4 regions of the Saccharospirillum sp. HFRX-2 genome follow, and region 1 is predicted to be linked to each of the others. Evidence: predicted binding sites of a transcription regulator. Region 1 holds the regulator's gene; each other region holds the start of a gene.
What was found. The regulator sigma-54, encoded in region 1, starts transcription at its own class of promoters, with help from an activator protein. The targets are predictions, from matches to a motif close to TGGCACNNNNNTTGCTNT.

Region 1 (7,985 bases):
GGCGTTCGTCTTTCAATTTCAGCGCCAGCCGGCTGGCGACCAGACGACTGCTGATGTCAGCAATGTGTTCCTGCGCTTCCAGGCCATTGGCTTTTAATGTGTTGCCGGTATCGACGATGTCGACGATGCAGTCGGCCAGATCCATGATCGGTGCCAGCTCCATACCACCGTACAACTTGATGACATCGACCTGCCGGCCCTGCTCGGCAAAATAACGCTTGGCGACATCGACAAACTTGGTCGCCACCTTCATCCGGCCGAGTACCGGCTTGGCATCGACCAATCGCGCGGTCATCAATCGGCAGCGGGCAATCTCGAGATCAAGCAACTCGTACATTTCTTCCGCGCCATGTTCCATCAGCACGTCCTTACCCGCCACACCCAGATCGGCCACGCCGTATTCCACATAGGTCGGCACATCGGTGGCGCGAATGACGATAAAGCGCACATCCGGGCGGGTGGTTTCGAAGATCAGCTTGCGCGAGGTATGGATGTCTTCCAACGGCTCAATACCCGCTGCAGCAAACAACGGCAGCGTTTCCTTCAGAATGCGACCTTTCGACAGGGCGATGGTGATTTGATCAGCGGGATTAGCCATGCTCGGACAATATGCTCTTGATCTTCGGTGAATTGACCTCGGTACGGGGCGAGGTTAGCAGGCAATGTTATCAATACGGCCTGCCGTCCGTGGCAGGCCAAGGCTCTTTAGCCAGCAACCCGTTTAATGGTTGCGCCCAGCTGAGCCAGTTTTTCTTCGATGCATTCGTAGCCGCGGTCGATGTGGTAGATGCGATCCACCAGCGTCGAACCGGATGCCACCAGACCGGCCAGCACCAAAGACGCAGAGGCGCGCAAATCGGTCGCCATTACCGGTGCACCGGTCAGGTTTTCGTGGCCGGTAATCACCACAGTATTGCCTTTGATGTGAGCATCAGCGCCCATGCGCTCCAGCTCATTGATATGCATAAAGCGGTTTTCAAACACCGTTTCCTCAACCGTGCCGGTGCCTTCGGCAATGGCGTTCAAGGTGGTGAACTGCGCCTGCATATCGGTCGGGAATGCCGGATATGGCGCGGTAATCACATCCACGGCCTTGGGACGACGCCCTTGCATATCCAGTTCGATCCAGTTCTCACCCACTTCAATATTGGCGCCCGCTTCACGCAGTTTAACCAGCACCGCATCCATGGTGGATGCATCGGCTTCACGCAGACGAATCCGGCCACGGGTAATGGCCGCAGCAACCAGATAGGTACCGGTTTCGATACGGTCAGGCAGCACTGAATAGTCGGCTGCGTGCAGGCTGGGAACGCCTTCCACGGTAATGGTGTCGGTGCCGGCGCCGGTGATCTTGGCGCCCATGGCGATCAGACAATTGGCCAGGTCGACCACTTCCGGTTCCTTGGCAGCGTTTTCCAGTACCGAGGTACCTTCGGCCAGCGTTGCAGCCATCAGAATGTTTTCGGTGCCCGTTACGGTGACCTTGTCGAAGAAGATGCGCGCACCTTTCAAGCGACCCTCGTTGCGAGCACGGATGTAGCCGTCTTCGACGTCGATTTGCGCGCCCATGGCTTCCAGGCCACGAATGTGCAGATCGACCGGACGACTGCCGATGGCGCAACCACCGGGCAGCGACACATTGGCTTCACCGAAGTGCGCCAGCAACGGACCGAGCACCAAAATGGAAGCACGCATGGTTTTCACCAGCTCGTAGGGCGCGGTCATATTACGAATGGTGCCGGCGGTAACTTCGACGCTCATGTCTTCACCGATGACCACTTCCACGCCCATGCAGGCAAGCAGTTCGATCATGGTGGTGATGTCGTTCAGGTGCGGCAGGTTGCGTACCGTTACCGGCTCTTTGGTCAATAAGGTGGCAGCAATAATAGGCAGTGCAGCGTTTTTGGCGCCAGAAACACGAATTTCACCGTCCAGGCGTGCGCCACCAGTAATCAATAATTTATCCAAGGTTTATTTCTCCGCGGCGGACCATTCATCCGGTGTGTAGAGGGCCATGGTGACGGCATGTATTTCGCCACTGGCAATTTTTTCGTTCAACACGCCGTAGATCAGCTGCTGACGCTGAACCGGACGCTTGCCGGCAAAGAGGTCACCGACGGCACGAACAGAAAATTTGGCACCTGCACCGTCGACGTCGAAGTCGACATCCGGCAGGGCCGCGACCAGCATAGCTTTCACATCGTCGGCTGACATAGGTCTCTCTGCGTTGAATCCGATAAAAAGGGGTGGCGATTATACGGAAAGCGAGCGTAAATCGAAATGGAGAAACGGAGGTCGAGCGACCTCCGTTTTAACGTGCGGTGTTTATTGAAATTGACTGGCTTCGAACGATTCGGCAGTGATGCGCTCCCATTCGTCGATGGTCGCGTCCAGATCACCACCTTGCTCGCGGTAGATCTGGTCAAACTGGGTTTTGAAGGTCACCCCCAGATTGATGCCGTTAAAAATCACGTTCTGCATTTTCCAGCCTTCAGAAGCCTGACTGTAGTAGACGCTCTGTACCATCGGGTAACGCTGGCCCTGCGGTGATACCGCTTCCAGCCGGACCCGGGTGTTGCGCACGCTATCGTCGTCATTGTCCTGATCGTCCACCAGGCGCACTTCGAAGGCGCCAAAGTTATAGAGGCCACCCGCGTAGGTATTGATCATCGAACGCTTGAACACTTCCAGAAAGCGCAGTTTCTGTTCATTGGTCGCGGTTTGCAGCGTATCGCCCATAATACGACTGACGATGACGGTGTAGCCGATCAAAGGTTCCAGCACCTCGGATACTTCATTCAGATAGGCTTGGCGATCACCGGCGTCGCCGCTGTTGTATTTCTCGACAACGGTCAACACCTGCTCAACACCGTCGATCACGCTCTGCTCGGCCGACTGACTGGGAGTAAAGGTCTCAGCCTTCACTGCTGTGCTCAATGACAACCCAACACCGATCAACAGGGCCGACATCCTTCGCATGACACTCATTCATTTCTCCTTTCGGTATGCGCCACCTATTCTAAGGGCGAAGCGCTTTGGGTGCGAGATGCCAAAGGTCAGCAAAGATGATGCCGTGCACAGTTTAGACAGATCAGCTTTGTGGTAATCTAGCCCGCCAGTTCAGAACCCTTGGACAAGAAACGGTCTATGCACGCAACGATCAATTACCTGGAATCGGCTCAACGCACGCTGCGCTTGGAGATCGAATCTCTGCAGTCGCTGGGCGCTCATCTTGATGCCGGTTTCGAACGCGCCTGTGATCTGGCACTGGCTTGTAAAGGTCGGGTCGTGGTCACCGGCATGGGCAAGTCAGGCCACGTCGGCAACAAGTTAGCCGCGACCCTGGCCAGCACCGGCACACCGGCCTTCTTTGTTCATCCCGGTGAAGCCAGCCATGGCGACATGGGCATGATCACTGGTGACGATGTGGTCATTGCCCTGTCCAACTCTGGCGAGTCGAACGAAGTCGTCACGCTGATTCCACTGATCAAACGACTCGGCGCCCGGCTGATCGGCATGACCGGCAACCCCAACAGCACCTTGGGTCGCTCTGCCGATGCCCACATTTATTGTGGCGTCGAGCAGGAAGCCTGTCCGCTCAATCTGGCACCGACGTCGTCGACCACAGCAACAATGGTTATGGGTGATGCCCTGGCCATTGCGCTGCTTGAAGCGCGCGGCTTTACCGCCGACGACTTCGCCTTCTCTCATCCTGGTGGCAGCCTGGGACGCAAGCTGTTGTTGAAAGTCGGCGACATCATGCACCGCGGCGACGCCTTTCCGGCCGTCACACCCACCACGCCACTGCGCGATGCGCTGCTGGAAATGACCCGCAAAGGCCTCGGTCTGACCACCATTGTGGACGACAACGGCCAACTGCTCGGCGTCTATACCGATGGCGATTTGCGCCGCACCCTGGATGCCGGCATCGACTTGCATCAAACGCCGATCGCCGACGTGATGCACGCTGGCGCCAAGACCATTTCTTCCGAACACCTGGCAGCCGAAGCGCTGTTTGAAATGGAATCGCGCAAGATTACCGCTCTGGTTGTCGTTGATGCAGATCGACCGGTCGGCATCGTTCATATGCACGACATTCTGCGTGCAGGTGTGGCCTGATGCCTCGATTGCGTACGGTTCTGCCCATCGCAACCGCGCTCCTGGTGCTGGCCGCTATTATCTGGTGGCACCCGGCCGAAGCACCGCCGAGCTTCAATACTGAATTACAACTGCCGGAAGACCCACCGGATCTGTTTATCCGTACCTTCCAGCAGACCCGCTATGACACCAGTGGCCAACCGAGCCTTTACACCGTGGCCAGTTCCTTTGCCTATTACCAGGACAGCGGCAACAGTCAGGTGACGGTCCCCACCGTGCGGCTGATTCGCGACAACGGTCCCGACTGGACCATCCGCTCACAGGCCGCCACGCTGTTCAGTAATGGCGACGTTATCTTCGAAAATGCCGTCAGAGTGCATGAGCTGAGCGACCTGGCTCGCTGGGAACTGGCAACCGACTGGCTGCAGGTGACCGAAAATGGCGACTTCGTCAGCACACCTGAGCCTGTTAGACTCACCCAGGGTCCGCAGGTGGCCACAGGCGTGGGATTCAACGCCGATCTAACGACGGATGACCCCGTCCTTACTTTGCAATCCGAGGTAGCCATTCATTATGAGGTCGACTGATTCCAAGCGGCGCTGGCGCATGACCTTGACCGCCGCCGCACTGTGCCTGTGCAGCAGTGCCGCTTTGGCACTGCCCGGAGATCGCGATCAGCCGATGACCATTCAGGCCGACCAGGGCGCTTTTCGCAGCGGCAGTGGCGAAGCGCATTTTCAGGGCAACGTTCACCTCAAGCAGGGCAGCCTGGAAGTCTGGGCCGATACCCTTGATGTCACCCGCGACCCGGCCACCGGCGTGATTGAATTTCTCGAAGCGCGTGGCGAACCGGCGCGCTATCAGGAACAGCCGAATGTCGGCGAACCGCTGATCCATGTGCAAGGTCAGCGCATCGAATACCGGCCACAACAAGACATCATTATCACCGAAGGCGGCGGGCGCCTGGAGCAGAATGACAGCGAAATCAACGCTGACTACATCCAATACAATCTGGTTGAAGAAACACTCAGTGTGCGCTCGGTACGCAGCCAGACAGAAAATCCTGAAGCACCTCAGGCAACCTGGATCATCCAGCCAGGAGCGGTGGACTGAATGAGTTTATTGCACGCTAAACACCTGGCCAAAAGTTACCGCAGACGCCCGGTGGTACGCGATGTCAGCCTCAGCGTGGAGCCTGGTCAGATCGTCGGTCTGCTCGGCCCCAATGGCGCGGGGAAAACCACCTGCTTCTATATGATTGTTGGGCTGATTCCTGCCGACAATGGCGAGGTCTACGTCGGCGATACCGCTGTCACCAAACTGCCCATGCACGCCCGGGCACGCCACGGTATCGGTTATTTGCCTCAGGAAGCGTCGATCTTTCGCAAGCTGAGTGTCGCCGACAACATTCTCGGCGTGCTGCAGACGCGTAAAGAGTTGTCGCGCAGTGAGCGCCACGATCGGTTGGAATCGTTGCTCGATGAGTTCAACATCAACCACATCCGCGACAGCCTGGGTATGGCGCTGTCCGGTGGTGAGCGCCGCCGCGTAGAGATCGCCCGCGCCCTGGCCATGGAACCGGCGGTGGTGTTGCTGGACGAACCCTTTGCCGGTGTCGATCCGATTTCCGTAGGCGACATCAAAGGCATCATTCATCATTTGCGCGATCGCGGCATTGCCGTTTTGATCACCGATCACAACGTCCGTGAAACGCTCGATATCTGCGAAAAAGCCTATATCGTTGGCAACGGACATATCATCGCTGAAGGAACAGCTGAGGATGTACTCAACAACGCCACCGTGCGTGAGGTATATTTAGGCGACCAGTTCCGGCTATGACGGCAAGGTTCCCGTCAGGACTCGTTGTAATTAACAGGCCCAAAGGCGTATTAACACCTCTATGAAGACCTCCTTACAACTTAAAATGAGTCAGCAGTTGACGATGACGCCGCAACTGCAGCAAGCCATTCGTCTCCTGCAACTGTCGACCCTGGACTTACAACAGGAAATTCAGGAGGCGTTGGAAACCAACCCCATGCTGGAGGTTCGCGAAGACGACAGCGGCAACAGCAGCGATGGCGAACATGACCATGCCAACACCAGCGAATCCCATAATGGCGATTCACTGAATGGCGACAGGGCCAAAGCCGAAACTCTGATCGACAATTCCGACAATCGCCAGGAAATGGAAATTCAGGAACACATTCCGGATGATCTGGCGGTTGATTCATCCTGGGACGACATCTACACCCACACACCGACCAGTCATGGCTTACCGTCTGGTGATGACGACTTCAATTTCGAGAACGTTTACGGCACCACCGACTCGCTTTGGGATCATCTGAACTGGCAGCTCAACCTGACCACCATGACCGATCGCGATCGACTGATCGCCGAAGCCATCATTGAAAGCGTCGATGCCGAAGGTTATTTGCAGTCCAGCCTCGATGAAATTTTTGAAGGCCTGGACAAAGAATTGTCCAGTGAAGACGACCCCTTGGAAATGGACGAAGTGGAAGCGGTACTGCGCCGCGTTCAGCATTTCGACCCCGCCGGCGTTTGCGCCCGCGATCTGTCCGACTGTCTCAGCATTCAATTAAACCAACTGCCCGAAGAAACCCCCAGCCGCCAGGAAGCGCTTAAGATCGTCAAAGATCATCTGGACCTGCTTGGCGCACGCGACTACGCCCAACTGATGCGTAAAACGCGGCTAAAAGAAAACGACCTGCGCGACGTTATTCTGCTGATTCAAAGCCTGAACCCGCGACCGGGCAACCAGATCGAAAGCGGCAAAGACGAATATGTGGTGCCCGATGTCATGGTGCGCAAAGACATCAAAAACAATCGTTGGCTGGTTGAGTTAAATCCGGACATCGCGCCCAAACTGCGCGTCAATGCATCCTACGCTTCGATGGTCAAACGCGCCGATAATTCCAGCGACAACACCTACCTTAAAGATCATCTTCAGGAAGCGCGCTGGTTCATTAAAAGTCTGCAAAGCCGTAACGAAACGCTGCTGAAAGTGGCGACTAATATCGTTGAACATCAGCGCGGTTTTCTCGAACACGGTGAAGAAGCGATGAAGCCGTTGGTGCTGCATGATGTGGCGCAGGCGGTCGAGATGCACGAATCGACTATCTCGCGCGTCACCACGCAAAAATACATGCACACCCCGCGCGGTATTTTTGAGCTGAAGTATTTCTTCTCCAGTCATGTCAGCACCGAAGGCGGTGGCGAATGTTCGAGCACCGCTATTCGCGCCATCATTCGCAAGCTGGTCGCGGCGGAAAACCCGCGCAAACCGCTGAGTGATTCCAAAATTGCCACCTTGCTTGGCGACCAGGGCATCAAGGTCGCCCGACGCACCATCGCCAAGTACCGGGAGGCCATGCATATTCCTCCGTCAAATGAACGTAAGAGTTTGATTTAGATCAGATTTTCGAACGACTGCAGGCTTGAAGTAGCAGCCTCTCACCGCAAAGATTGAATCAGGAGCTAGACTGAAACCAGGGATAGCACTCAAGGAAGCCGGCCGACATCATGGCCTGAATCATTGTCACTGCATGAGGAGCGGACTATGCAAGTCAACATCAGCGGTCAACACGTCGAAGTTACTGAAGCTCTGCACGACTATGTTGCCTCCAAGCTGGAAAAACTGGAGCGACACTACGATCAGATCGGCAACGTCCAGGTGACGCTCAGTATTGAAAAAAATCGGCAAAAAGCGGAAGCTTCGCTGAACATCAAGGGGGCTCAGTTGCACGCCGATGCTGCACACGATGATTTATACGCCGCCATTGACATGATCACTGACAAACTCGACCGCCAGTTGCTCAAGCACAAGGAAAAAACGGTCGACCGCATGCACGGGAACTCTCGTTAACCAT
Region 2 (7,985 bases), on a different contig from region 1:
CGCGCTCGCCCACCGCCTCGCTGCTTTGAGCGGTGTATAAATTCAGCGCGGTATTGAGCGCTTGCTGAACTTTGGCATTCTGTTCGTTGGCACGCAGCGCATCGAGTTGCGCAACGGTGTCGGCGTTGAGTTGGGTCAGTAATTCATAGACGGCGGCTTCGCGAATAGCCGGGTCGGGTGCGGTGAGTTTTAAGCGCGCCAAGGAGTCATTCAGGTAGCGGCGCAGACGATTATTAACGCGTACCTTGGTGACATCCTCTTCACTTAACGAGGCGATAACCTCGCCACTGAGAATGCCGGTAAAGGGCGCCGAGCCGGAAGCGGGATCGGCGGCAACCAGAGTTTGATCGGCATCGCTGTAATAGAGGTTGCCGTTAAACAAGGCATCGAACAATGGCAATAAACGCGGGTCGCCTTCGGCTTCCAACGTCTCCAATAACGACTGGGTTTCAGCCAGGCTGGCTTCGGTCAATTCACCGAGGCGTTGTTCAAACAGCGACTCGGCCAACGCCGAACTGGTCAACAACCAAAGTGCGACCCAAAGGCAAAAACGTCTCACGGCGAAACCTCCAAGTAGAGCAAAAAAGCGGGCGACTGAGTCGCCCGTAAACGAGAGAGTCGGGCTTAAAAACTCAGTAGTTCTGTCCCGAGCAGGTTTCGGTTTCGGTGTTGTAGTTGCCGCAGTGAATCGGGTTGGTCCAGTCGGCGATGAGCATTTTTGAATCCGGCAGGAAGTCGGACCAGGCATCACCGGCGACGACGCCATCGGTGCTCCATACCACTTCGAACTGGCCGTCATCCTGAATCTCACCAATCAATACTGGCTTGCTCAGGTGGTGGTTGGCGTTCATCACCGCCATGCCGCCAGTCAGGTTCGGTACTTCCTGGCCGATCATCGCCGCTTCTACCGCATCCACATCGGTGGTGCCGGCTTGTTCAACCGCTTGCACCCACATTTTGAAACCGATGTAGGTGGCTTCCATGGGGTCGTTGGTGACGCGGCTGTCGTCGCCGGTGAACTCATGCCAGGCGGCAATAAATTCATCGTTGGCATCGCTGTCGACGCTTTGGAAATAGTTCCAGGCAGCCAGGTGGCCGACCAACGGACCGGTGTCGATACCGGACAGTTCTTCTTCACCGACCGAGAAAGCAACCACCGGGATTTCGAAAGAATCGATATTCTGGTTACCCAGTTCGCGATAGAACGGCACGTTGGCATCACCGTTGATGGTAGAAACCACTGCGGTCGGTTTGCCGGCGCTGCCGAATTCTTTGATGTCAGACACAATCGACTGCCAATCGGAATGGCTGAACGGTGTGTAGTTGATCATGATGTCTTCTTCAGCAACGCCATGATCCATCAAATAAGCTTCGAGAATTTTGTTGGTGGTACGCGGATAAACGTAATCGGTACCGGCCAAAACCCAACGCTCAATACCCAGGTCGTTCATCAGATAATCGACCGCAGGAATGGCTTGCTGGTTTGGCGCTGCACCGGTGTAGAAAATGTTTTCGGAAGATTCTTCACCTTCGTACTGAACCGGGTAGAACATCAGGCCGTTCAGTTCTTCGACCACCGGCAATACCGATTTGCGTGATACCGAGGTCCAGGCACCGAAGATGACATCGACTTCTTCTTCGGTCAGCAGTTCGCGTGCTTTTTCGGCAAATAACGGCCAGTCGGATGCCGGGTCAACGACGACGGCTTCCAGCGGACGGCCGAGCAGGCCGCCGGCGGCGTTTTGTTGTTCCACCATCATCAGCACAGTGTCTTTTAAGGTGCTTTCACTGATGGCCATGGTGCCGGACAGTGAATGCAAAACGCCGACTTTAATCGGATCTTCGGCCAGGGCGTTGCCGCCAATGACCGCACTCAAACCCAGCGCCAGGCCGGGCAATAAATGCTTGGTATTCATGTTAGGACTCCCCTTGCTCTTTTTAGGTAGGAAACGGATCAGCGATTCGTTAGAACCCGAGCGTTTTTGTGAACGGGTTCACTGAAGGCATCAGCACAGCCGATGTTGGGCGAGCCGGGCAGGTCGGCCTAGTGGGTGATTGGCGGGGAGGGGTGGGGTATTTGACGTATTGATCTGATTGGACTCAGCATGCCAATGCATGATGCAGTTATAAAAAAACCGGGCATCGCCCGGTTTTATTGGTTTCGATCTCAGCTGTTACTCAGCTTCAGCCGCGGCTTTCTCTTCGGCCAACTGCTGGTAGTAACTGTCGTAATAATGCGAGTAAGGCCCGGGCGGTAACGGCGTATAACCGTAGTTAAATGCCTGCGCATTGGCTTCGCGCGTCAGCGGCAGATAATTGGGCGCGGCGCGTTCAACAGCAGCGTTGATGGCCGACGACAATAAACCGGCCATACCGCCACCGTTGTTTTCACTTTGCGGGGTGTAGCTGAGGTTTTCGCGAGCGGTCCAGAGTTCCACGCCGTTTTTATCGACGATGCGGTATTCAAAATCGACTTCGGTGGTGGTGGAAATCACCACATAACGCGAGGTCCATTCGTGAATGGTGACGTACAGAATGGCGTCGGCACCAAACATACTGGCTAAGTCACTCGAAGCCATTTGATGAATTTCCGCCGGCTCATAGAGGCCTTCGTATTCCAGAATGGTTTTCACCGTGTTCACCGGAAAGACGTAATAGCCTTTTTCGCCGAGCAGTTTTGGCAAGGTGGTGAGCACCGAACTGGGCGCCTGCACATCGACCGATTCATTAACCACCGGTACCACCAGAATGGAGGTGGGTTTGACCGCGTGGTAGGTCGCTAACGGATCGCTGTAGGGAAAGCTGACACAACCGGCAAGCAGGGTGACCAGACTGAGTGCCAATAACAGACGTATTGAACTCATTGGTTGCCTCCCAGATTTTCAATCAGCGAACCCATCAGCGTGCGGCTTTCCGGCCAGGTGTCGTACTCCAGTTGGTAGTACTCTAGCGCTTGCTCGGTGTTGCCCGCCTGCAAATAAAAAGTGCCGGCTTCGGCCAGTAGGCCTGGAGCAGGTGTCTGGCCGCGTGCCATCACTTTGTCGAGAAATTCGACGTGATCGGCGACCACCGCTTCCTGCTGGCTCGGTTCGGTGTAGTAGACGAAGAGGTCTTCTTCGTAGCTGCCCCAGTTGTACAACTGGGTGGATTCGCAGCCGGCCAACAGCAGTGCCGGCACCATTAACCAGAGCGCGCCTTTCATGGCGTGACCTTCAGAATGCGGGTGTCGCCGTCACTGAGAAAGACTTCGCGGTTCAGTTTGCGCTGACCGTTGTACCAGACTTCGACCACATGCCGACCGGTAATGACCCGCACCGCACTGGCCGAACGAGTGCCCGCCAGGTATTGGCTCATGTCGCCGTATTCGATGCCATCGATGACCACCTGATAGCCGTTGGCCGACGTGCCTTCGGGTAATTCAAAGGCGATGCGTGGGCGATCATCAACCGTGGTGGTGACTTGTGTTGGCGACTGAGCACAGGCGGCCAGCATGACAACCGTGACCAGAGCGAGCAGTGCTGCGTTGAATGCTTTCATCAGTTGGCCTCCCGGACTTCCAGTTGATTCAGATCCTGACCAGCGATGGAGCCGGAGATCAGACCGCCATAAGCGCCTTCTTCCAGTTCGCTGTCGCCGAAGGTGCCGTCGATGCGCAACTCGCCAATTTTGTTACCCGGCAAGGTGATGATGCCGCCGGTGGTTTGCGAAGTAACCTGGCGACCCCGGGTCATCACATCGAACACCATGCCCGGACGAATGCCCTGGCTGGCACCGCCGCTGATATAAACCAGACCGTCTTCCACCGCCAGCACATCAGCCGACCAGGGTTTTTCCAGCATCAGCAGGGTGAGTTTTTCCACCGCCGCATTCACTGCCGCGCCAATGGCCTGGTCGTTCAGGCTGCCGTCGTAACTGGCGACCGAACCAAAGCCCATGGTGCTGGCGGTTTCGGTAGACGATGAGCCGGTGCCGGTGACCGATTCGGTGACCTGGCCGGTGCGGGTGTCGACCAAACGCAGGTCAACAGTCGCGGTTGCTTCCTGGCGTTTGGAGGACGACAAAAAGCCGGATTCGCCGGTGGTGGAACGGCCGAATTCAGTCAATGAACCGATCACCAGCGTATCGACGCCAACGATGTTGACGCTCTGGCCAGACAGCTCGGATTCGCGCTCCAGCAAAGCGACATCCGGGCGTTCAAAAACCAGATAGTTGTTCGAGTTGATCAGCGACTGGACAAACATATCGGTGATCTTCTGATCGATGTTATTACCCGCATTGGTGCCGAGCAGGCTGCGGCCATAAGTCGTTTCGTTCGACAGTCGGCCGACGGCGATTTTACGCTTGAGCGCCAGCCGCGTGGGTGCCGCAGCGGCTTGCTGGGCGGCACGCTGTTGTGCGGCGGAAACCGGTGCTTCGACGTCCGTCAGGTTCGGGCTCTGGCTGGCGCAGGCAGCCAAAACCAGTGGCAGCGTCAGTAACAGAAGTTTTTTCATGGAACATTCCTTTCCCAAAAAAGCGCCGCCGGAATGGGGCGCAGAACAAGCGGTAAGCCGCGCCACAATAGCAAAAGCGAGGCGCTTGTGAAGTGACTTTTAGCTAAAGGTATTGGCCAATTGATGCCTCTTTCAACCAATCACCGCCTGGCCCTGCCGAGCCATATAACGGCTGGGCGAACAGCCCAGCAATTTGCGGAACATGGTAATGAAATTGCCCGCGCTTTCGTAACCGAGTTCCAGCGCCACCTGTTTAACGCTGGCGCCACAGGAAAGCTGGCGCAGCGCGATCATCACCATCCACTGTTGGCGCCAGCGGCCGAAGCTGAGCCCGGTATCAGCCTTGATGATGCGCGCCAGGCTGCGTTCGCTCAGGTTCAGCCGCTGCGCCCAAACCTTGATCGGACTGTGATCATCCGGGTGCTCCAGTAACTGGCTGACCAGCGGCTGCAAACGCGGATCACGTGGCATTGGTAAATTGAGCTGTTCGATGGTGGCACTGGAAATTTCGTCCTTGAGCACCGCCAGCAAACGCGCCGCCGCACCCTGGCGCGGATAGGGCACCGGAAAATGCGCCAGCCGGGCCACCACTTCACGCACCAGGGAGGTGATGGCCAGGGTGCAGGGGTGGGAAGGCAGCTCGGTAGTCAGCTTGGATTCCAGAAAGACGTTGTAACCCTCCAACGGGCCGCTGGCCTTGATCGAATGCAGCGCCTGAGGCGGCAGCCACAAGGCGGTGTGCGCCGGTACCAACCAGAGACCGTCTTCCACGTCACAGGTTAAGGCACCTTGCAGCGCGAACAGCAACTGGCCGCGCTCATGGCGATGCGGCTCAAGCTCGAAGCTGACGATGGGCTGCAGCAGCCGGGTACCGAAGACGACTGAGCCGTCAATGTCGTCCGGCGATTGCAGGGCGTCTTTTTGTTCAAAACTCTCGATAAAGGGCATCAGTGAATCGTTATGGCTGAATTGCAAATAATTATGGCTTTATTGCCCAATTTAGCCAGAGCGATATGGATATATAGTGCCTGTGACATTTTGATGATGGCGGTCTGGTGCACCCGGTGGCGCGCCGGATACGCACTTGGAGATGGCTATGACACAGCACAGCGAACCCGCACCAGCCGATAAAACCGAGGGGCGTTTTGCCCGACTGATCAAAGAATGGGTATTGGACCCGGTCACCGTTGAGCAGGTGGCGCCGGTGGCTGATGGTTTTCGTCTGCTCGATCTGAGCATCGACCCGAGCAAGGCGTCGCAGTGGACGCCGGGCGATAAAGTGCAGATCGCCATTGGCTCTGGCCTGGCGGCGCGCACCTACACACCCTTTAACTTGGATAGGGCAACGGGCCGCTTTCAGATTCTGGCGTATCTGCACGATAACGCTGGCCCCGGCTGCGATTGGCTGCGTAACGCCAAACCGGGCGAACAGTACCGTCTGCTCGGGCCGAGAAAATCGCTGAAGGCACCGACCAGCGAAGGCACCTTGCTGTTGATCGGTGACGAAACTTGTTTTGGTTTGGCTGCTGCGTTAACGCATCAGTCGCAATTGCGCTGTTTGTTTGAGGTCGGGCAGGTGGCGAACAGTGAGAAGGTTCTGGATCTGCTGGGTGTGCAATCGTCCGTGCTGGTGCAACGCGAACCGGGCGACAACCACTGGCAGCGAATGCAAAAAGAAATTCTGAAACTGGATCAGCACAGCGGGCATTTTATCTTGGCTGGCAAGGCGTCATCCATTCAGCGCGCTCGAAGCTGGCTGAAAATACATGGCGTCAGCAATCAACGCATGCATGCCAAGGCCTATTGGGCACCGGGTAAAAAGGGGCTGGATTGAACTCAGTTGCGTTGGGTTACAGCGCTGCCGCCAAGCGTTTTAGGTAGCTTTTGGCGAGTTCGGTCTGGCCACGGCTTAACCACTTGATGCAACTGAGCAGTTCCCAGATAAGTCCAGCGTCGCCCTTCTCATAGACTGCAAAATCCTCATGCGCCGGGGCGGGTTGATCGGTGAGGCGTTCGGCGACGATATTGGCTTTGTCGAACAGGACTTGATAAGGCTGGGCGATCTCGAACGGTTCACTTAAATCGGCGCAGTGAATTTCAGCGCTGGTGCAATCGTCGAAGATGTATTTCTTAAAACTGGCGCGTTCATTGTGATCGCCTTCCAGTCGATACAGGATGGTGAAAGCCTGTTCAAAGCGTTGATGGGCTGCGGCACTGCGGCGATGAAAACCGTTGCGGGTGAAGACCATCAGGTCGAGGTCGGAAAGGCGATCGCCAGTGCCTCCGGCCAATGAACCCAGCAGCACGGCCGCGACCACATCGGGTTCCGGTTCGAAGGTCTGCATAAAGTGGTTGAGCAAGCTTTGCTGGTGTGGCAGGTGGCTCAATCCATCGCTGACATCGGTCATTTTTTTGCCTCGGGTAATCACGCTTTCATGACTTTGGTGTAGGCTAACCCTATCAGTGAGTTTATTGCTGTTCCGCTCTGGAAATAACATCACGGCATTTTTATGGATAGACCCCTACAGCGATGGTTGATTGTTGACGACCATCAGATGTTCTCTGAGGCGTTGGCACTGACACTCGCCAGCCTCGATCCGCAATTGAAAGTGACCACGGTTGCTAATGGCGATGCTGCCCTGACCGAGCTGGCAACGAGCGCAGACATCACCCTGGTGCTGCTGGATCTGGACTTGCCGGACCTGCATGGCCAGAGCGTTTGTGAGTTATTGCTGCAGCGTAATCCGGGTTTGGCGGTGTTGGTCTGTTCGGCCAATCCCAGCCCTTTGAGCGCGCAACAATTACGCGCGGCCGGTGCGCGTGGTTACTTGACCAAAGATCAGCCAGCACAGGCATTATTGGCGGCGGCGCGTTCCATTCTCGATGGCGAAAGCTGGGTGACAACACCACAGTTGCGTCAGTTAACCGAACAGCACGATGCCGGCACAGATTTGCTGTCACCGCGTCAGCGTTCGATTTTGCGCTTGATGCAAAGTGGTCAGACGGTGGACGAGATGGCGCAGCAACTGCATCTGAGTGCCAACACCATAAAGACGCATATTCGCCTGATGTACGACAAACTCGATGCGCGCAACCGCAGCGATTGTCTGCGCATCGCCGAACGCCTGGGGCTGCTTTAGGCCGTCTTGGATAAGTTGGCGTCGGTGCGCGCCAGTGCCGACAAAACCTGAGCCAGCTTTTGCGGTTGCACCGGTTTGAATAACACCTCAACACCTTCCCGCTGACGCGTCCGACACTCCAGCGCCGTATTGCCCGACAGAATCACCACCGGTACGTCCGGCTGATGTTCGTGCACGCGGGCAATAACGTTATCGCTGTTGGTCTGGCTGTCGATTTCATCATCGGTGATCAGCAGATCAAAGGACTCACCCGTGGCCAGATGTTGCTCCAGTTCTTCGCCGCTGCGTGCCGTCCAGACATCGCAATCCCAACCCACCAACGTCGTCGACAGCGCATTGAGTACCGTAACTT
Region 3 (7,985 bases), on a different contig from region 1:
GGTGCCGGTGACCCTCTGGCTCAGCTGTCCGCCCTGGACCCGCAACAGCACGACATTCGCCTGGCTGCCAACGGTGGGTTCTTATCCACGCTGGCTGGCTACAAGGCATACGACGGCCTGGAAGGCGCCAATTACTATTACTTCGAACACCCCAGCAACAGCGTCAACGATTGGTTGGTGGAGCAGTATCTGGCGCGCTTTGGTACACCGCCGGATATCTTTACCGCTGGCGGCATGACCGCGGGTATCGCTCTGGTTGAAGCCTTGCGTCGGGCCGACAGTACCGACACCGAAGATATGATCGAAACCCTGGAAGGCATGCGGTTTAACACGCCCAAGGGCGACATGCTGATCCGCGCTGAAGATCATCAGGCGTTGCAGTCGATGTATCACTTCCGGCTGCGCAGTGAAGAGGGTGTGGAGTGGGCGATCCCTGAACTGGTGCGGGAAATTCCTTTCGAAGAATTGCCCTTGCCAGTGGGTCGTTGAGGGCAGGGAACATCACGAAGGGCAGGGAGCATCAGGGCGTCAGATTCAATACGCCCTGAATGTCAGTTCAGGGCGCCGGCGTGGTGTCGGTCGCTTTGCTGCCACCTTTGAGGCGTTTGTTTTCGTCTTCCAGTGACTTCAAACGACGTAACATGGACTGGCTGTCGCTCATAAACTGACGCAGCAGCGATTCCATTTCTTCCACGTTCTCGCTGCTGTCGGGACGCTCGTCGGCCGGACGCGCTTCCGGCGCGGCGGCTGCGGCTTCTTCGACGTCTTCCTGCAGTTGCTGAACCGCCTTTTCCATCTGCCGCAATAGTTTTTGCAACTGATCGATTTCCGCTTCCTGCTGATCGGCAAGTGAGCTGATATCGGCATCGTCCTTGCGCACGTCGTTGGCGGTTTTACGCAGTTTAATCAGCACTTCTTTCTGTTCGGCGCTGAGCGCTTTCAAATGCTCCGGCATGGGCGGCAGCGACGCATCATCGGCTTCGTCCGCTTCGGGACGTTCTGCCAACTGGCGCAGCAGCTCTTGTTCGCGTTCGTTCAAATTGCCAATGGCGAGTTGCGCCTGTTCCAGTTCCATTTCCAACACGCTGACACAGGATTGGGTGTCACGGACCAGCAATTCCAGGCGACCGATTTCCGCCTCCTGGTATTCGGCAACCTGCTCGCGATCTCCACCGCTGCGCAGTTGATCCAGAGAATCACGCAGGTTGGAAACCGACTCAGCCTGTTTGTTGGTATTGGCTGACAGTTGATCGACGTTGTCGCGGTTGACCGGATTGCCGTCTTCGCTTTTGTCTTTCAGGCTCGCCATCTTGGCGCGCAGTTCACGAACTTCTTCATCCAATTCGTTCTTGGCCTGCTGGGCGGCCTCCATTTCTTTTTCCATCAGATTCATGGTGACGTCGGCGTCTTTGATATAACGCTCCATGTTCTGCATCTGCTGTTTCTGCGCCTGATCGAATTCCGCTGAGTTGGGATTCATCTGTTGCAGCTTCAGGCGCAGCTGATTGATGGATTCCTGCATGTCGAACTTGTCGCAACGCAACTGGTAAAGCTCGTCGGCGTACTGGCCGGGTTCCGGTTTTTCCATCAGCCGTTCGGAGGACAGATCGATGCTCTTAAACTCTTCGACTTCTTTTTCCAGGAAGGAAATGCGGTCTTTGGCGGCCTCATATTGATTGCGATATTGCTTGAGGTCTTTTTCCAACTGTTCGCTGCGCAGTTCTTCACTCGCCAGTTCTTTGCGGTTGCTGGAACCGGGTTCGACGCCCAGTTCGCGTAACGTATCGCCGGCTTTTTCCTGCCACATCTCTTCGTCGATATCACCGGAGAGCAATTGTTGTTCGAGTTCGAGAATGCGCCGACGCATCCAGTTGAGCTGCTCGGCGGGGTCGGCACCGGGTGGTTCGTCCGGGTCGGTGCCTTCCTGACGGGCGTCCTCGCTGAGTTGGTCGACGCGGTCGCGCAGCTGTTCCGGGATGGTTTTGCCGGCCGATTCGGCGGTGCGCTTAACCACCTCGAATTCGGTGGTCAGCTTTCTGTTCTTGGCGCGCAGCTCGGCGATTTCCTGCTGACGTTCCTGCTGGCGACGCAGCTTTTCCCAGCGCATCTCTTTAAGGATGGCCACCAGTACGTGGTAGAGCCGCCCCCGGAAAAACAGAAAGACGGTAATAATGAAGTAGACCACCGCTACTTCGGCCAGGATGAAAAGGGTCATCTGGTCAATAAACATGGCGGTCTACAGCTCCGTATTTTAGACGCGATCAACCCAGCCGCTGGGCTGGCTGGTATTGCTCTGGCCATCGGCGGAATAGGTTTCGGTGGGGGCCAGCAGATTGCGCAAAATGGTCATCTGCGCTTGCTTGCGGCTGGACAGGGTGGCCAGGACCTGCCGGTTGACGGCACTGCGCTGGTCGTTGACGGTCAAGCTTTGCCGCAGTTCACGCCAGCGGTTTTGCCAGCTTTCGCGGTCGGCCTGGGCCAGGTTTTGTGTCCAGGCCTCGAAGGAGGCGAAGTCGGGATCAATGTTCTGCTCAGCGCACCACTGCAGCAGTGTCTGAGACGCGCTCAACAGCGCTTCGGTCTGTTGGCGTTTGCGTTCAATCAGCTCCTGGAGCGCCGAAATATCGGCAGACTTCAAAGCCGCCAGTTCTTCTTCAAGCAGTGGCTTGAAGGCATCGCTGGCTGTCTGGGCATCGCGCAGGGCCGCGTCCAGACGGGTCAGGGTGGTAGTGTCGATGGTCATGTCGCCGAGCCTCCCCAGCGACGCCCTTAACCTTGATACCCTCAGAGCTCGGATTCAAAGCGTCTAAAGGCGGCCGCCAGTTTCTCGTGGTCAATCTTATAGTCGCCACCTTCGATGGCGCTGCGAATGCGGTCTACTTTTTCCTGATCAATTTCCGGCATCTGGCTGATGGTGTCTCCAGCCGACTTCAGGATGCGGGCTCGATCGGAAAGCTGAACCACATCGCTATCACTAGCAGATTCCGTTCCACTTTTTTGTGCAGCCGGGGTGCCGACGTCACCTGCGCCATCATTCTGGCGGGTTTTGGCGGTGCCCGTTTGGCCGGGTGTAAGGCCGTTGATATTCATGGCCATGTCTAACCTCGCTGAAAATAGAATTTTCTGGAGGGGTTAACGGCTGTCACTCCAGGAACTTTAGTCCCAATTGTGACAAATTTCCGTTATTTCCCCAAATGTTAGCGTTTTACACGCTGTTTATCGTCCTAGGGTCGTTAACGGCTGCTGGTTTCCACCACGCCGCGCTCCTTGATATAGGCATGCACGGTTTCACCGGAACGCAGGTTTCGTACTGGTATTTGCTCGCCGGCACGTCCTTCTCGCAGCGCTTCTCCCAAAGTGCGTACCGACAGGAGTCCACTGTGCGAGAGGATATAAACCCGGTCACCACGGTCGACCAGCATCGGTGGTTCGGCGATATAGGGCGTGATCACCTGGCCACTGTTGACGCTGCGCGCCAGTTGATAACCGATCAGATTATCCGTTGTTTCAAAATAACCCTGGCGCAGGCTGGCAATATCCGTATTCTGCAGGCGCAAATCGGTCGCTGTTAGACGGTGGCCGCGATTCAGGTTGCCGGCGGTGACCACCACCGGCAGATGAATGGCGACGCTGACCGGTACATAAAGTTGCCAGCCTTCGTTGGCGCAACTGACTTTGGGGGTCAGCCGGCTGCTCAGATCCTGGCCGCGCCAATCCACCTCGATGGCGGACGTGCAGGGCGTCAAATTGCCGGCAACGGCCTGCAGTTGAAAATCAAACTGCCTGTTTTGTGCATCCAGATCGGGATGCTGCTGCGCCAGTCTTTCAATCAGGGCGGCATTCAGGGCACTGGTGATCTGCGCCTGTGCCGTCGGCTGCGCCGCCTGTACCGTCACTGCACTGAGCAGTAAAGGCATTAAGCATTGGCCGATACGGGCCGATAGCCTGGGTAATGATTGCATTCAGTTGTCCTGTGCCGATAGCCGTCTATGCTTACTGCCAAAGGGGCCTGCAGGCGGGTACTGAGCAGCACTGCAATCCCATTTGTTAACGACCTGAGTGTCGGTGTTTTGACACCTTCAGGGCTTGTTGAAGGTTACTGCAAAGGCTGTGCCTGGTTGTTTGAGGTAACCAGTCACTGCATCTAGCTAGACGGAGATGGCCATGGCCGGAGTGCTTGATAGTGTTAACCAGCGGACGCAGCTGGTGGGTAAGAACCGACTGGAATTGCTGTTGTTTCGGCTCAGCGGCGATCAACTGTATGGCATCAACGTATTTAAGGTGAAAGAGGTTCTGCAGTGTCCGCCCTTGACGCAGATGCCGCAGAGTAAATCGGTGGTTAAAGGTGTGGCGCATGTGCGCGGCGGTACCATTCCAATTCTGGATTTGAGTCTGGCCATCGGCCAGGCACCGCTGACCGACATTCACAATAAGCTCACCATCATCACTGAATACAACATGCGCAATCAGGGTTTTATGGTGCGCGGTGTAGAGCGCATCATTAACATCAACTGGGAAGAGGTGCAGCCGCCGCCCAAAGGCTCGGGTCACGAGCATTTTCTGACGGCGGTAACGCGACACGAAGATAACCTGGTTGAGATCATCGATGTGGAACGCATCCTGGCCGATGTGTCACCGATGAAAGAAGACATCAGCGAGGGTATCATTACCGAAGCAGCCACCAGTGCCGCGGTTTCCAAGCAGGTGTTGATCGTCGATGACTCCAAGATTGCCCGTAAGCAGATGACCAAGACACTGGAGCAGGTCGGCCTGACGGTGGTGGCTCTGAACGATGGTCGCGAAGCGCTGGATCATCTGCTGGGTCTAGTGGATGAAGGCGTGGACCCGGTTGAGCGCTACCCCATTGTCATCTCCGATATTGAAATGCCGGAAATGGATGGCTATACGCTGACGACCCACATCCGCGCTCATGATAAACTCAAAGGCCTCTATATCCTTTTGCATACTTCCTTAAGTGGTGTATTCAACAAGAGCATGGTGCAAAAGGTGGGTGCTAACGAATTTCTCGCCAAATTCCAGCCGGATATGCTGGCTCAGTTGGTCATCGAACGGGTGACCAATCTGGGTGGCGAATTACCTGCCGTTGAAGGAGAGTTATGAAGCGGTGCAACCATCAGCCGGGAAGGCTGATTATTGATCGGCCCACGACTGCAATGAAGGAGCTGAGGCTTTAATGGTTGACGTTAACCAGGGCTATGAAGCCTTCTGTGATTACCTCGAACAGCACAGTGGTATTTGTCTGGGGGCCAGTAAACAGTATCTCGTTTCCAGTCGTTTGCGAAAAATACTGCAAGAAGCGGCCATCAATAATCTGACCGAACTGGTGTCTGCCATGTCCAAGCCGGGCGGGCAGTCGCTTCGTTCGGCCGTGATCGACGCCATGACCACCAACGAAACCCTTTGGTTTCGGGACATCCACCCATTCCGTATTCTGGAAGAACAGTTGCTGCCTGAGTTTTTCCAGCAGAAGACGAGTCGTCCGCTGCGCATCTGGTCGGCTGCCTGCTCGACGGGGCAGGAGCCCTATTCGATGTCGATGATGATCGAAGAGTATAAGCAGAAGAACCGGGTGTTCAGTGCCGGCGAAAAGATCATCGCCACCGATATTTCGGCCACTGCGCTGGACGCCGCCAAGTCGGCGGAATACGCCATGCTGGCCATTGGTCGTGGTCTGGACCCGGAACGATTGAAGCGTCACTTTGAAGAAACTCCGGCCGGACGCTGGAAAGTCAAAGCGCCGATTGCCCAGCGCGTTGAGTTTCGCGCTATCAATCTGCAGGACAGTTACGCTCTGTTGGGCAAGTTCGACATCGTCTTCTGCCGTAATGTATTGATCTATTTCACCGCCGACCTCAAGCGCGACATCCTGACCCGCATCCACGCCACTTTGAATCCAGGCGGCTACCTGATGGTGGGCGCTTCCGAAGCGGTGAACGGCCTGGGCGATCTGTACGAAATGGTGCATTGCCGGCCGGGCATCATTTACCGCAAACGCTGATCCCATCAAGCGGCATACCGGCAACGGCCAAGCCTTGCCGGTATGCCGGTCCAGCTCCCTCCGAAAACGCCTAACCCACTGATAAATAAAGAAAAATAAAATTGGCACCTGCTTTGCAATACGTTCTGCAACTGAACTAAAAGCGGCAAAGAGGTGTGCGATGTCTGCACTGGGTTTCAACAACTCTCTCGGGATTCACGATAACGCTCTGCTGGTACGCGCCGAGCGTTCTCAGGTATTGGCCAACAACCTGGCCAACGCCGATACCCCTCACTTCAAAGCGCGTGATATCGACTTCAAGGCGATTTTGCGTGGCGAAGTCGAGCGCAGCAAAAGCCTGGAAGTGAACCGCACCGACAACGCTCATATTCCCGGCCGTGTACGCGAAGAAAGCGAACTGCTGTACCGCTTCCCATACCAGCCGTCGATCGATGACAACACCGTCGACCCCAACGTCGAGAAGGCTGAGTTCACCAAGAACTCCATCGATTACAACTCCAGTTTTGATTTCCTCAACCGCAAGTTCAAGGGCCTTGATGGCGCATTGAGAGGGCAATAAGGATGTCATTAAGCAACGTCATTAATATTTCCGGCACCGGTATGACCGCCCAGTCAGTGCGGTTGAATACCACCGCCTCCAACCTGGCCAACGCCCAGAGCGTGAGCTCGAGCATTGACGAGACCTACCGGGCGCGCAAGCCGATCTTCCAGCAATTGCAGCAGCCCTGGCACGAGCGCGACATCCTGGCGCCGGTCGATCTGGAACATGATGTCGGTGAGGGCGTTAAAGTGCGCGCCATTGTTGAGAAAGACGCGCCTTTGGATATCCGTTTTGAACCGACCCATCCCTTCGCCGACGAAGACGGTTATGTGTATTACCCGAACGTCAATGTGGTGGAAGAGATGGCTGACATGATCTCAGCGTCGCGCAGTTTCAGTGTGAACGTTGAGGTGTTCAATACAGCCAAAACGATGATGCAGAAAACGCTGACGATGGGTCAGTAATGACCAGCTAGTCGCTAGCCGGTTTTTTTACAGCGAGGTTTCACCATGGCGGATGTCAACAACGTATCAGGCAGCTCACCGCTGGACCAATACGACATCGGCAATAAGAAAGAAAAGAAGACCAACAGCAATGAGCTGGGTCGCAACGAGTTTCTGGAACTGATGATCACTCAGTTGAAAAACCAGAACCCGCTGGATCCGCAGGATAACGCTGAGTTCGTTGCCCAGCTGGCCCAATTCTCGACGGTGGAAGGCATCGAGAATATGTCCTCCAGCCTGGAAAACATGTCGGCCTCCTTTACCTCATCGCAAGCCTTGCAGGCGACGGCTTTGGTCGGGAACTCGGTCACCGTTAACGGCCAGGACACCAGTATTTTGCAGCATGGTGACCTGGTGTACGGCTTGATTGAGGTGCCGCGTGGTGCCTCCAACATGACCTTGCGCATTACCAATGCTGAGGGTGAAACGATTGAGGACGTACCTCTGGGTAATCTGCCAGCAGGCGCAGCCACCATGAAGTGGGATGGCGCCAACCTGGAGGTTAACGGGGCTCTGGTCGAGATCGATTACGACAAGTTCGAAACCGATGAGGACGGCAACATCATTCCTCATCCGCAAGGAGAATACTCCTTCGATATATTCGGCAACGTGGCGGGAGTGCAAGAAGAGATTGAGTTGAACATGAGTTCACGCGTCGATTCGGTCACCCTCGGCAGCGCCGGTGAAATTCAGCTGAATCTGGCAGGTGCTGGCAAAGTCATCACCATGGAAGACGTGCTCCAGATCAACAGCGCTTATTGATGGCCGGGCCGGCTGGTCCGGCTCAATTGAATGAAACACTAGGAACGAACTTGGCGGCAACGCGGGTTCTGGCTCTGTAACAGCGCAGTGCGAGGTGCAATACGATGAGCTTTACGACGGGTCTTAGCGGCATCGCGGCCGCCAACAAGGACTTACAGAT
Region 4 (7,985 bases), on a different contig from region 1:
CCGCTCAACTTGGGACTGGCATCGATAGCGCGGAGCGAGCGTTGCAGATGCAGCTCGATCCCCGCAGCGCTGAAGGCATCCGACAAATAACGCGCCGGCGCATCCGACAGTTGGCGGTTCATCAGATGGCCGTTGCGATGCACCAGGGCAACGCTGTGGCCGCGCTGACGCAAGCCCCAGGCAGCTTCCAACCCGAGCAGACCGCCGCCAAGCACCACCACCTTGCTGCCGGTCGGCAATGCTTTTAACCAGTGACCATCAGCCTTGGTGCGGAAGGCGCGGATGGCTGGCTGGGCCGGGAAGTCTAGCTCGGGCAGGCGGGGTTGGGCGCCGGTGGCCAGCACGCAGTGGTCGAACTGAAGCTGTCGGCCCGAGGCCGTCGTGGCCTCGCCGTTAAGGTTTAACTCGGTGACCGCTTCGTTTTCGACGCAGCGAATAGAGTGCTGGCGATACCAGTCGCGCTCGACCAAGTTCAACGCTGCTTCGCTGGTTTCACCGGCGAGCCAGGGCGTTAGCTGGATGCGGTTGTAGCCGACACCGGGTTCGTCACCGACCAGGGTGATGCACCCCTTATAGCCACGCTCGACCAGCTCGCGCACCAGTCGGGTCGCGGCCATGCCGTTGCCAATGATCAACAGTTGCGGTGCAGCCATCTTTTTCTTCCACGCAAAAAAAAGACGCTCTTGGGTTTCCCCAAGAGCGCCAATGCTCGATACGCAAATCACAGTGTAAGGCCATTACAGCCCGCCTCTGACGAATTCAGCGGCGTTCTGCCATGACTGGGTTCTATAAAGCGAAGGCTGTGCCAACTTTTAAAAACCGCCTGAACAGGGGCTTTCCGGGGATTTTGACGCTTAACACTGGTCGGTTTTACCCCCGGTTGGCGCACCAAGGATGCACAGGGGTTGGGCAGGGTTGTGCAAAAAGAGGGCAAGTGCGAGTGGTTTAGTCGTCTTCGCGCAGCAGTTGAATGTCGCCTTCGGCGCTGACCAGGACGCGCATCGGTTGGCAGCAGACTTCGCAGTCTTCGATGTAGTCCGGGGGAGCATCTAATAACTCACACGAGGCTCTGCGCGAGGCTAAAAGGCCCTGCCGTAAGGCGCGAATCGCTGGCAATGGCGTGGTCCTTGTCAAGATTCGCAACGCGGCGGCAGGGCCTTTTAGCCCGCGCCCGGAGGGGCTTGCAGAGGAACCCGGATGCCGCGTTGCACTTACTTGAAAGGTTCGCGACATTCCTGCGCAAGTGCGCCTTGCCTCCGTGTCCCTCTGCAAGCCAGAGCCCCGCGTGAGTTATTAGATGCTCCCCTTAGCTTCATCAAGGGGCTCGGTGATGAGCTGGATGCTGGCGCCGCAGTAAGGGCAAGACAGAGCAGTGAGATCAGTGAAGAAGTCGTGGGCCATATTCAGTCCGCCTCGTCGGCGTTAAACAGCGGGACCTGGATGGCGGAATCAAGCTCGTCCGCCTCGTCCAGTTGGGCACCGCGGGCCAAACGCAGTTTGCGAATCTGACAGTTGCGAATCACCTGACGTTTGCTGGCGGCATCGAGTTGATGCCATTGCTGACGTTCGGGGCGCGAGCGCAGGCAGCCGCGGCAATAGCCACGCGGCCCGGATTCGCAAACCCCGATGCAGGGGCTGGGAATGTCGAAAAATTCCAGTTGCTGCACAACGTTACCCTCGGTAATGCGTCGAGGATAACGCTGCAATGCAGCTCAGGCCACTGCGCTGGTTTTTGCCGAGGGCTTGGTGCTGCTGCGCATCGGCTCCACCTTGCGCTGTTTTTCATACAGAAAACTGAGCACTTCCGAACGCAAACGGTTGTAGTCGGCGTTGGATGCCAGTTCCAAACGGTTGCGCGGGCGCGCCAGTGGCACCTCGAGAATTTCGCCGATGGTGGCGGCCGGGCCGTTGGTCATCATGACGATGCGGTCGGAAAGCAGCACCGCTTCGTCAACGTCATGAGTGATCATGATGACGCTGTTACCGAGCCGCGCCTGGATCCCCATCAATGAATCCTGGAGGTGGGCGCGGGTCAGGGCGTCGAGCGCGCCGAACGGCTCATCCATCAGCAATACTTCGGGTTGCATCGACAGCGCCCGGGCGATGCCGACGCGCTGCTTCATACCGCCGGAAATTTCACCGGGTCTTTTGTGGGCGGCGTGCGTCATCTGCACCAGGTCGAGATTGTGGGCTATCCAGTCGCGCATCTCGGCGCGGCTTTTGTGTTTGCGAAACACCTGTTTAACGGCCAGCTCGACGTTCTGCCACACCGTCAGCCATGGCAGCAGGCTGTGGTTTTGAAACACCACGGCGCGTTCCGGACCGGGTTCGGTGACTTCGCGATTGCCCAGCAGCACGCCGCCATCGGTGGCTTGATGCAGGCCGGCAATGATGTTTAAAACGGTGCTTTTTCCGCAACCGGAATGGCCGATCAGCGAGACGAACTCGCCTTGCTGCACTTTTAGATTAACGTTATCGAGTGCTTTGAACGGTCCTTTGGGCGTCGCAAAGTCGATGCCGACGCCGCTCAATTCGAGATGTGTCTGAGTCATAGCGATGCTCCGGTTGTGTTCAACGTTGTTGACTGGATTTATCCCAATCCACCCAAGCTTGCAGTTGCAGCATGATGCGATCGAGGCCGTAGCCGATCAGGCCAATCACCAGCACCGCCACCATGATGCGCCCCAGTGAATTGGAACTGCCGTTTTGGAATTCATCCCAGACAAATTTTCCCAGGCCCGGGTTTTGCGCCAGCATTTCGGCGGCGATCAACACCATCCAGGCGATGCCGAGGGACACCCGCAGGCCGGTAAAGATCATCGGAATGGCCGAGGGAATGACGATGCGGCGAATGTGCGTCAGCGCCGGCAAACGCAGCACCTGGCTGACGTTGCGCAAATCCTGATCGATGTTGGCAACGCCGACGGCGGTGTTGATCAGCGTCGGCCACAAACAGCACAGCGTGACGGTGAACATCGAGGTGATAAACGACTTATCGAACAGCGGATCGTCAGTCACATAGACCGCCGAGACCACCATGGTTACCAGCGGCAGCCAGGCCAGCGGTGACACCGGCTTGAACAGTTGGACGATCGGATTCACCGCCTGATGCACCCGGTGCGACAGTCCAACCAGAATGCCTGCCGGTATCGCCAGCAGACTGCCCAGCGTAAAACCGGCCAGCACCGTCACCAGGCTGGTGCCGATCTGATCGAGAAAGGTTGGCTTGCCCGGATAATCGATCTTCAGTGGCTCGAAGTCGGGATTATCGGCCTGGCGGGCGGCGTTTTGCTGAGCCAGGCGATCGTAGAAGGCGGCTTCTTTTTCCCGCGCGACCTCGTGTTCCTGCCACAGTGCCAGCGATTGCTCGAACACCGTCGCCGGGCCGGGAAACTGGCCCAGCGAGGTGTTGACCTGGGCGGCACCGAAGTGCCACAGCATGATAAAAACACTGAGGCCCAGCAGCGGCAGGGTGGTGGCCGCGACGGCGGCCATTGGATTCCAGGCGGGCAGCCGATCAAGCCAGCGCAGCCAGGGTTTGATTCGCAGTTGTATCGTCATGACGCGCCTCGCTTGGCTCGCTTAAAGAGTCTGGTCGCTGCCCAGACCAATCGGGAACTGGTCCAGATAGGCGTTGGGCTGGCGACCGTCGTAAGTGATGTCGTCGATAAACTCCGACTGCGGCGGTTTGTAGCCCGTCTCAGCCGCGAAATCGGGGAACTGATCGGCGCTGAGCAGGCCTTCATCAATCAGCGATTCGGCGGCCTGTTGATAGAGGTCCGGGCGGTACACCTGAGCGGCGGTGTCCTGATACCACTGATCGCTCTGCGGCCCCGCAATCTGGCCCCAGCGGCGCATCTGGGTCAGATACCAGATGGCATCCGAGTAGTAGGGGTAGGTGGCGTTGTAGCGGAAGAAGACGTTGAAGTCCGGCACTGAGCGGGTGTCACCGGCTTCGTATTCGAAGGTGCCGGTCATGGAATTGGCGATGACGTCAGCATCGGCACCGACATAAGCCGGGCGTGACAGTATTTCCACCGCTTCGGCACGGTTAGCGTTGTTGTCGGCATCCAGCCATTCGGCCGCCCGAATCAATGCTCTGACCAGGCGCACCGTGGTGTTGGGATTTTGCTCGGCGAATGCCTCGGTAATACCAAACACCTTCTCCGGATTGTTCTTCCAGATTTCGTAATCGGTGATCACCGGTACGCCGATACCCTTGAACACCGCCTGCTGGTTCCAGGGTTCGCCGACGCAGTAACCGAGAATGGTGCCGGCTTCCAGGGTGGACGGCATCTGCGGTGGCGGTGTAACGCTGAGCATCACATCGGCGTCGATTTGGCCGGAGGTATCACCGTTGTCGGGGTCGTAATAACCCGGGTGCAGGCCGCCGGCAGCCAGCCAGTAACGCAGTTCGTAGTTGTGCGTCGACACCGGGAACACCATGCCCATATTGAACGCCTGACCGCGTTGTTGGTAATCGCGCACCACCGGCTCCAGGGCGCTGGCGCTGATCGGATGCACCGGGCGGCCATCTTCGTGCGGAATGTATTGCTTCATCTGCTCCCAGACGCTGTTGGATACGGTAATGCCATTGCCGTTCAGATCCATGGAAAAGGGCGTGATGATATTGGCCTGGGTGCCGTAACCGATGGTCGCCGCCAAGGGCTGACCGGCGAGCATATGAGCGCCATCCAGCTCGCCGGTAATAACGCCGTCGAGCAACACCTTCCAGTTGGCTTGGGCCTCCAGGGTGACGTACAGGCCTTCGTCTTCGAAGAAACCTTTTTCATAAGCGATGGCCAGCGGCGCCATATCGGTCAACTTGATAAAGCCGAGCTTCAGCGTCGGTTTTTCCGGCCAGCCGAGTTCCGCCTGAGCGCCGGTAGTGATAAGCAGCGCGGTGATGGCGGCGAACCAACTAGCTTGCCAACGTCGTGCGAACAGCAGTGTCATGAATCTCTCCCTCGGGTCCGATTTTTTTCGGGCAAAAAAAAACGGCGCCATCACCGCGTGAGCGGTAATGGCGCCGTTGCCAGTCGTTGCAATGCAGGATGACGGGGAGCGTCGGGGTCGGGGTCGTATGCAAAGACGACGGTGACAACACCGTGGCGTCGAAGTCAAAAACGCTCGCCGGAATCCTGAGAAAACAACCTTAGGTTTTCTATCGAAGACCTGAACATCTTTGGGTTCAACCTGTTCACCCCGCCGATGTCTCAGCTTCTAAGGCTGTTAAGCGAAGCTTGTGCCAACTCAGTTCAATGGATGGTCAACTGCTTGTTTTGCGGGAGATTAATAACCAGAAAGTGCGTCAATCAGTCCGGCCTTTATCGACAATGTCGCACCAAGAACGTGCTGTCAGTTGATCCTATGCACCAGGAAGTGAACGCGAATAGCCGCGCTCTTGGCAAGCTGAAGCCTTTATCCCATGCTTTGATGTAAACGGATTAACTCGGATGATGAATGAAATACCCAGCCCAATTTCCCGCCCCTGCTGATGCCAGTGAACGTCGCTCGGTAGCCGCCGTTGTTGCCTACCCCAATGACAATCACGCAGCCAGCCAGTCACCGATGGCAGCGGCGCGCACTAGCATGAAGTTAGTGGAAAGCGTTCAGATTGAGCCGCGAACCGCAGGCACCTTTGTGGTACCGGCCGGGCATTTTTTCCGCATCGTCTCAACCGAAGGGCCGCAGGTCGGTGATCTGAATCTCTGGCATCGAGACGATTTAAAGGAAGCCTTTTACAGTGGCAAAACGCGCGCTTTGCAGGGGACTCATCTGAGTACCGGTGATCGGTTATGGAGTCGCTTTCCGTATCTGCGGCCATTGGCAACCATCACTGCCGACACCCTCGACTGGTACGGCTGGGATGCAGAAGGTTGCAGCGTGCACGATGTGATTGGTACGCGCTGCGACCCTTACACCGAGCATCAATTAACGGGTCGGCATTATCATCATTGTTGTCATTCGAATCTGACGCGCGCCTTGGCGAAATATAAAGGCTGGTCGTTCGAGCAGGCCGAACCTTTTGTGCACGATGTGTTAAACGTCTTTATGTGCACCGGCTTTAGTCTCGATACCCATCAGTACATTATGAAAGCCAGTCCGGTGCGGCCGGGCGACTATCTGGAATTTTTTGCTGAAGTGGATTTGCTCGCTGCGCTCTCGGCCTGTCCGGGTGGCGATTGCAGTGCCAGTCATTCCAGCGATGCGGCCGCTTGTTATCCGTTGCTGGTGGACATTTATCGGCCGGACCCGGCACACCTGGCCGCTTGGCAATCGCCGTCGGTCAATGGCTATCGAGCCGACGGCTAGTGCCTATCCGCAGTGGTTACCAGGCTTGGTTTTTTAACTCGGCCAGACCCTCAGCGCGGCTGATAACCGGTTGATAACCCAGCTCAGTTTTTGCCTTGCTGATGTCGAGTGTGACCTCAACAGCAGAGGTCGCCAGCGACTGTCGGGTCACCGGCCCTTTAACAGCACCACCGCTTATCCGGCTGAGAAAATCACCACCGGCCGCCAGCGTTTTCAGCAGCCATAAGGGCACACTTTTATCCGGAGCGCTGATGCCTTGGCTGGCTAACAGATCAGTCGCGAATTGACGAAACTCAACCGGTTCGTCGTCGCTGATAAAATACACCTCGCCGTTGTTGCCGTTCTCCAAAGCCCGTTCGATTCCGACGCAAAGATTGTGAACATGAGTGGTGGAGCTGCGGTAACGACCGCCATCAATCCAAGCCAATTGTCCGGACAGGGCAGCATCCACCAAGTGTGGCAGTGCGGTGGTGTCGTCGCGGCCCCAGACGAATCTTGGCCGCACGATGATGACCTGAAAATCCTCACTGGCAAAAGCCAAAGCCTGACGTTCGGCGGCGGCTTTGCTGCGGCTGTATTCGCCAATGGCTTTTGCTGGAATCGGCTGATCTTCATTAACGTTGCGCAATGCTTTGCCGGTCAGCAATACCGATTCGGTGCTGATATAAAGCGCTTTGTTAATGCCCGCGCGACGGGCGTTGTCGAGCACATTGCGGGTGCCTTCAACGTTGGTCTGGTATTGGGTCTTGGAGCGGTTGTCGTGATCGGTATCGGCCGCGGCATGAATCAGTACCTGGCAGCCAGACATAACCTCGGCCAGGTTGGTGTCGAGCACATCACCACGGACGGCTTGGGCACCGAGCGCTTCGACACTGGCTGCGGATTTATCGCTGCGCGCCAGGGCAACTACCGAGTGGCCCTGTGCGATTAAATAACGAATCAAATTGCGGCCGATGTAACCACTGCCGCCGGTCAAAAAATAAGACGTTGTTGTCATCAATTAATTCTCTAAATATTGGGTTCAGTCGGCTTTGGCAGCCTTGCCGGGCTGGCTGTTAATCAGCCATTCGATGTCACCAAGAATTTCGCGGCGCTGATCGTCGGACCAGTGCAGGTAGTCAAACGACTCCAGCAGTTTCAGGCCTTCCAAAGCCAGATAAGCCAGACGCGCACCGCGCGGGTTGCTGGCGGTATCGAGCACCGATGCCAGGGTTTGTTGCTGGTTGGTTTGCACGATGCCGCGCAGCGTTTGGTCTTGCGCCAGCGCTGCGCACAGTTGCAGCGCCACGGCACCAAACTCTTCTGGGAACGGCTGGCTGGCGGCCTTGATGCGGCCGCGAATGGTCGGGCTGTCGACTTCGCCCAGAGCGTCAATCTGGCTCTGGTTAAAGGCGTTGTCTCTGTCGGTGGCGCGTTGCACCACGGCGGCAATCAGCGCTTGTTTGTTTTTGTAATCGTAAAGCACCGATGCCTTGCTGACGCTGGCCTGAGTCGCTACGGCATCGAGTGTTAAACGGGTGGCGCCATCGCGGGCGACCACCGCTTCGGCGGCATCGAGGATGCCTTGCTGATCGATACTGCGGGTTCGGGCCATGCTGTTTCTCCATTAATAACCAACCGGTTGGATATTAATTACAAGTCGTCAGGCTGTAAAGCTTTCTGGTGTCGTT

Region 2: urtA (urea ABC transporter substrate-binding protein) is a predicted target of sigma-54. The motif match lies at 2,094-2,111, and genes of this name have one in related genera.
Region 3: flgB (flagellar basal body rod protein FlgB) is a predicted target of sigma-54. The motif match lies at 6,122-6,139, and genes of this name have one in related genera.
Region 4: ABMA60_RS12050 (CmpA/NrtA family ABC transporter substrate-binding protein) is a predicted target of sigma-54. The motif match lies at 5,234-5,251, and genes of this name have one in related genera.

The regions. Positions count from the first base shown of each region.
Region 1 is NZ_JBEBMU010000007.1:10,889-18,873, forward strand. Features, by position in the region: gene hisG (ATP phosphoribosyltransferase) at 1-598, opposite strand, end outside; gene murA (UDP-N-acetylglucosamine 1-carboxyvinyltransferase) at 706-1,968, opposite strand; gene ABMA60_RS14160 (BolA family protein) at 1,972-2,214, opposite strand; gene ABMA60_RS14165 (phospholipid-binding protein MlaC) at 2,326-2,988, opposite strand; gene ABMA60_RS14170 (KpsF/GutQ family sugar-phosphate isomerase) at 3,148-4,119, shown strand; gene lptC (LPS export ABC transporter periplasmic protein LptC) at 4,119-4,685, shown strand; gene lptA (lipopolysaccharide transport periplasmic protein LptA) at 4,705-5,211, shown strand; gene lptB (LPS export ABC transporter ATP-binding protein) at 5,212-5,937, shown strand; gene ABMA60_RS14190 (RNA polymerase factor sigma-54) at 5,999-7,528, shown strand; gene hpf (ribosome hibernation-promoting factor, HPF/YfiA family) at 7,676-7,981, shown strand; gene ABMA60_RS14200 (PTS sugar transporter subunit IIA) at 7,984-7,985, shown strand, end outside.
Region 2 is NZ_JBEBMU010000001.1:747,736-755,720, forward strand. Features, by position in the region: gene urtB (urea ABC transporter permease subunit UrtB) at 1-559, opposite strand, end outside; gene urtA (urea ABC transporter substrate-binding protein) at 633-1,916, opposite strand; gene ABMA60_RS03715 (DUF799 domain-containing protein) at 2,175-2,864, opposite strand; gene ABMA60_RS03720 (DUF4810 domain-containing protein) at 2,861-3,202, opposite strand; gene ABMA60_RS03725 (hypothetical protein) at 3,199-3,537, opposite strand; gene ABMA60_RS03730 (CsgG/HfaB family protein) at 3,537-4,493, opposite strand; gene ABMA60_RS03735 (AraC family transcriptional regulator) at 4,626-5,441, opposite strand; gene ABMA60_RS03740 (siderophore-interacting protein) at 5,590-6,327, shown strand; gene ABMA60_RS03745 (nucleotidyltransferase domain-containing protein) at 6,344-6,901, opposite strand; gene ABMA60_RS03750 (DNA-binding response regulator) at 7,004-7,633, shown strand; gene ABMA60_RS03755 (ATP-binding protein) at 7,630-7,985, opposite strand, start outside.
Region 3 is NZ_JBEBMU010000006.1:135,853-143,837, reverse strand. Features, by position in the region: gene ABMA60_RS13495 (substrate-binding domain-containing protein) at 1-489, shown strand, start outside; gene ABMA60_RS13490 (hypothetical protein) at 557-2,230, opposite strand; gene ABMA60_RS13485 (flagella synthesis protein FlgN) at 2,252-2,743, opposite strand; gene flgM (flagellar biosynthesis anti-sigma factor FlgM) at 2,785-3,096, opposite strand; gene flgA (flagellar basal body P-ring formation chaperone FlgA) at 3,234-3,962, opposite strand; gene ABMA60_RS13470 (chemotaxis protein CheV) at 4,165-5,121, shown strand; gene ABMA60_RS13465 (CheR family methyltransferase) at 5,195-6,019, shown strand; gene flgB (flagellar basal body rod protein FlgB) at 6,180-6,578, shown strand; gene flgC (flagellar basal body rod protein FlgC) at 6,581-7,024, shown strand; gene ABMA60_RS13450 (flagellar hook assembly protein FlgD) at 7,070-7,825, shown strand; gene ABMA60_RS13445 (flagellar hook-basal body complex protein) at 7,930-7,985, shown strand, end outside.
Region 4 is NZ_JBEBMU010000005.1:96,007-103,991, forward strand. Features, by position in the region: gene ABMA60_RS12025 (NAD(P)/FAD-dependent oxidoreductase) at 1-653, opposite strand, end outside; gene ABMA60_RS12030 (CPXCG motif-containing cysteine-rich protein) at 946-1,233, opposite strand; gene ABMA60_RS12035 (DUF1289 domain-containing protein) at 1,404-1,706, opposite strand; gene ABMA60_RS12040 (ABC transporter ATP-binding protein) at 1,713-2,552, opposite strand; gene ABMA60_RS12045 (ABC transporter permease) at 2,572-3,495, opposite strand; gene ABMA60_RS12050 (CmpA/NrtA family ABC transporter substrate-binding protein) at 3,583-4,956, opposite strand; gene ABMA60_RS12055 (urea carboxylase-associated family protein) at 5,464-6,315, shown strand; gene ABMA60_RS12060 (NAD-dependent epimerase/dehydratase family protein) at 6,332-7,312, opposite strand; gene ABMA60_RS12065 (TetR/AcrR family transcriptional regulator) at 7,337-7,909, opposite strand.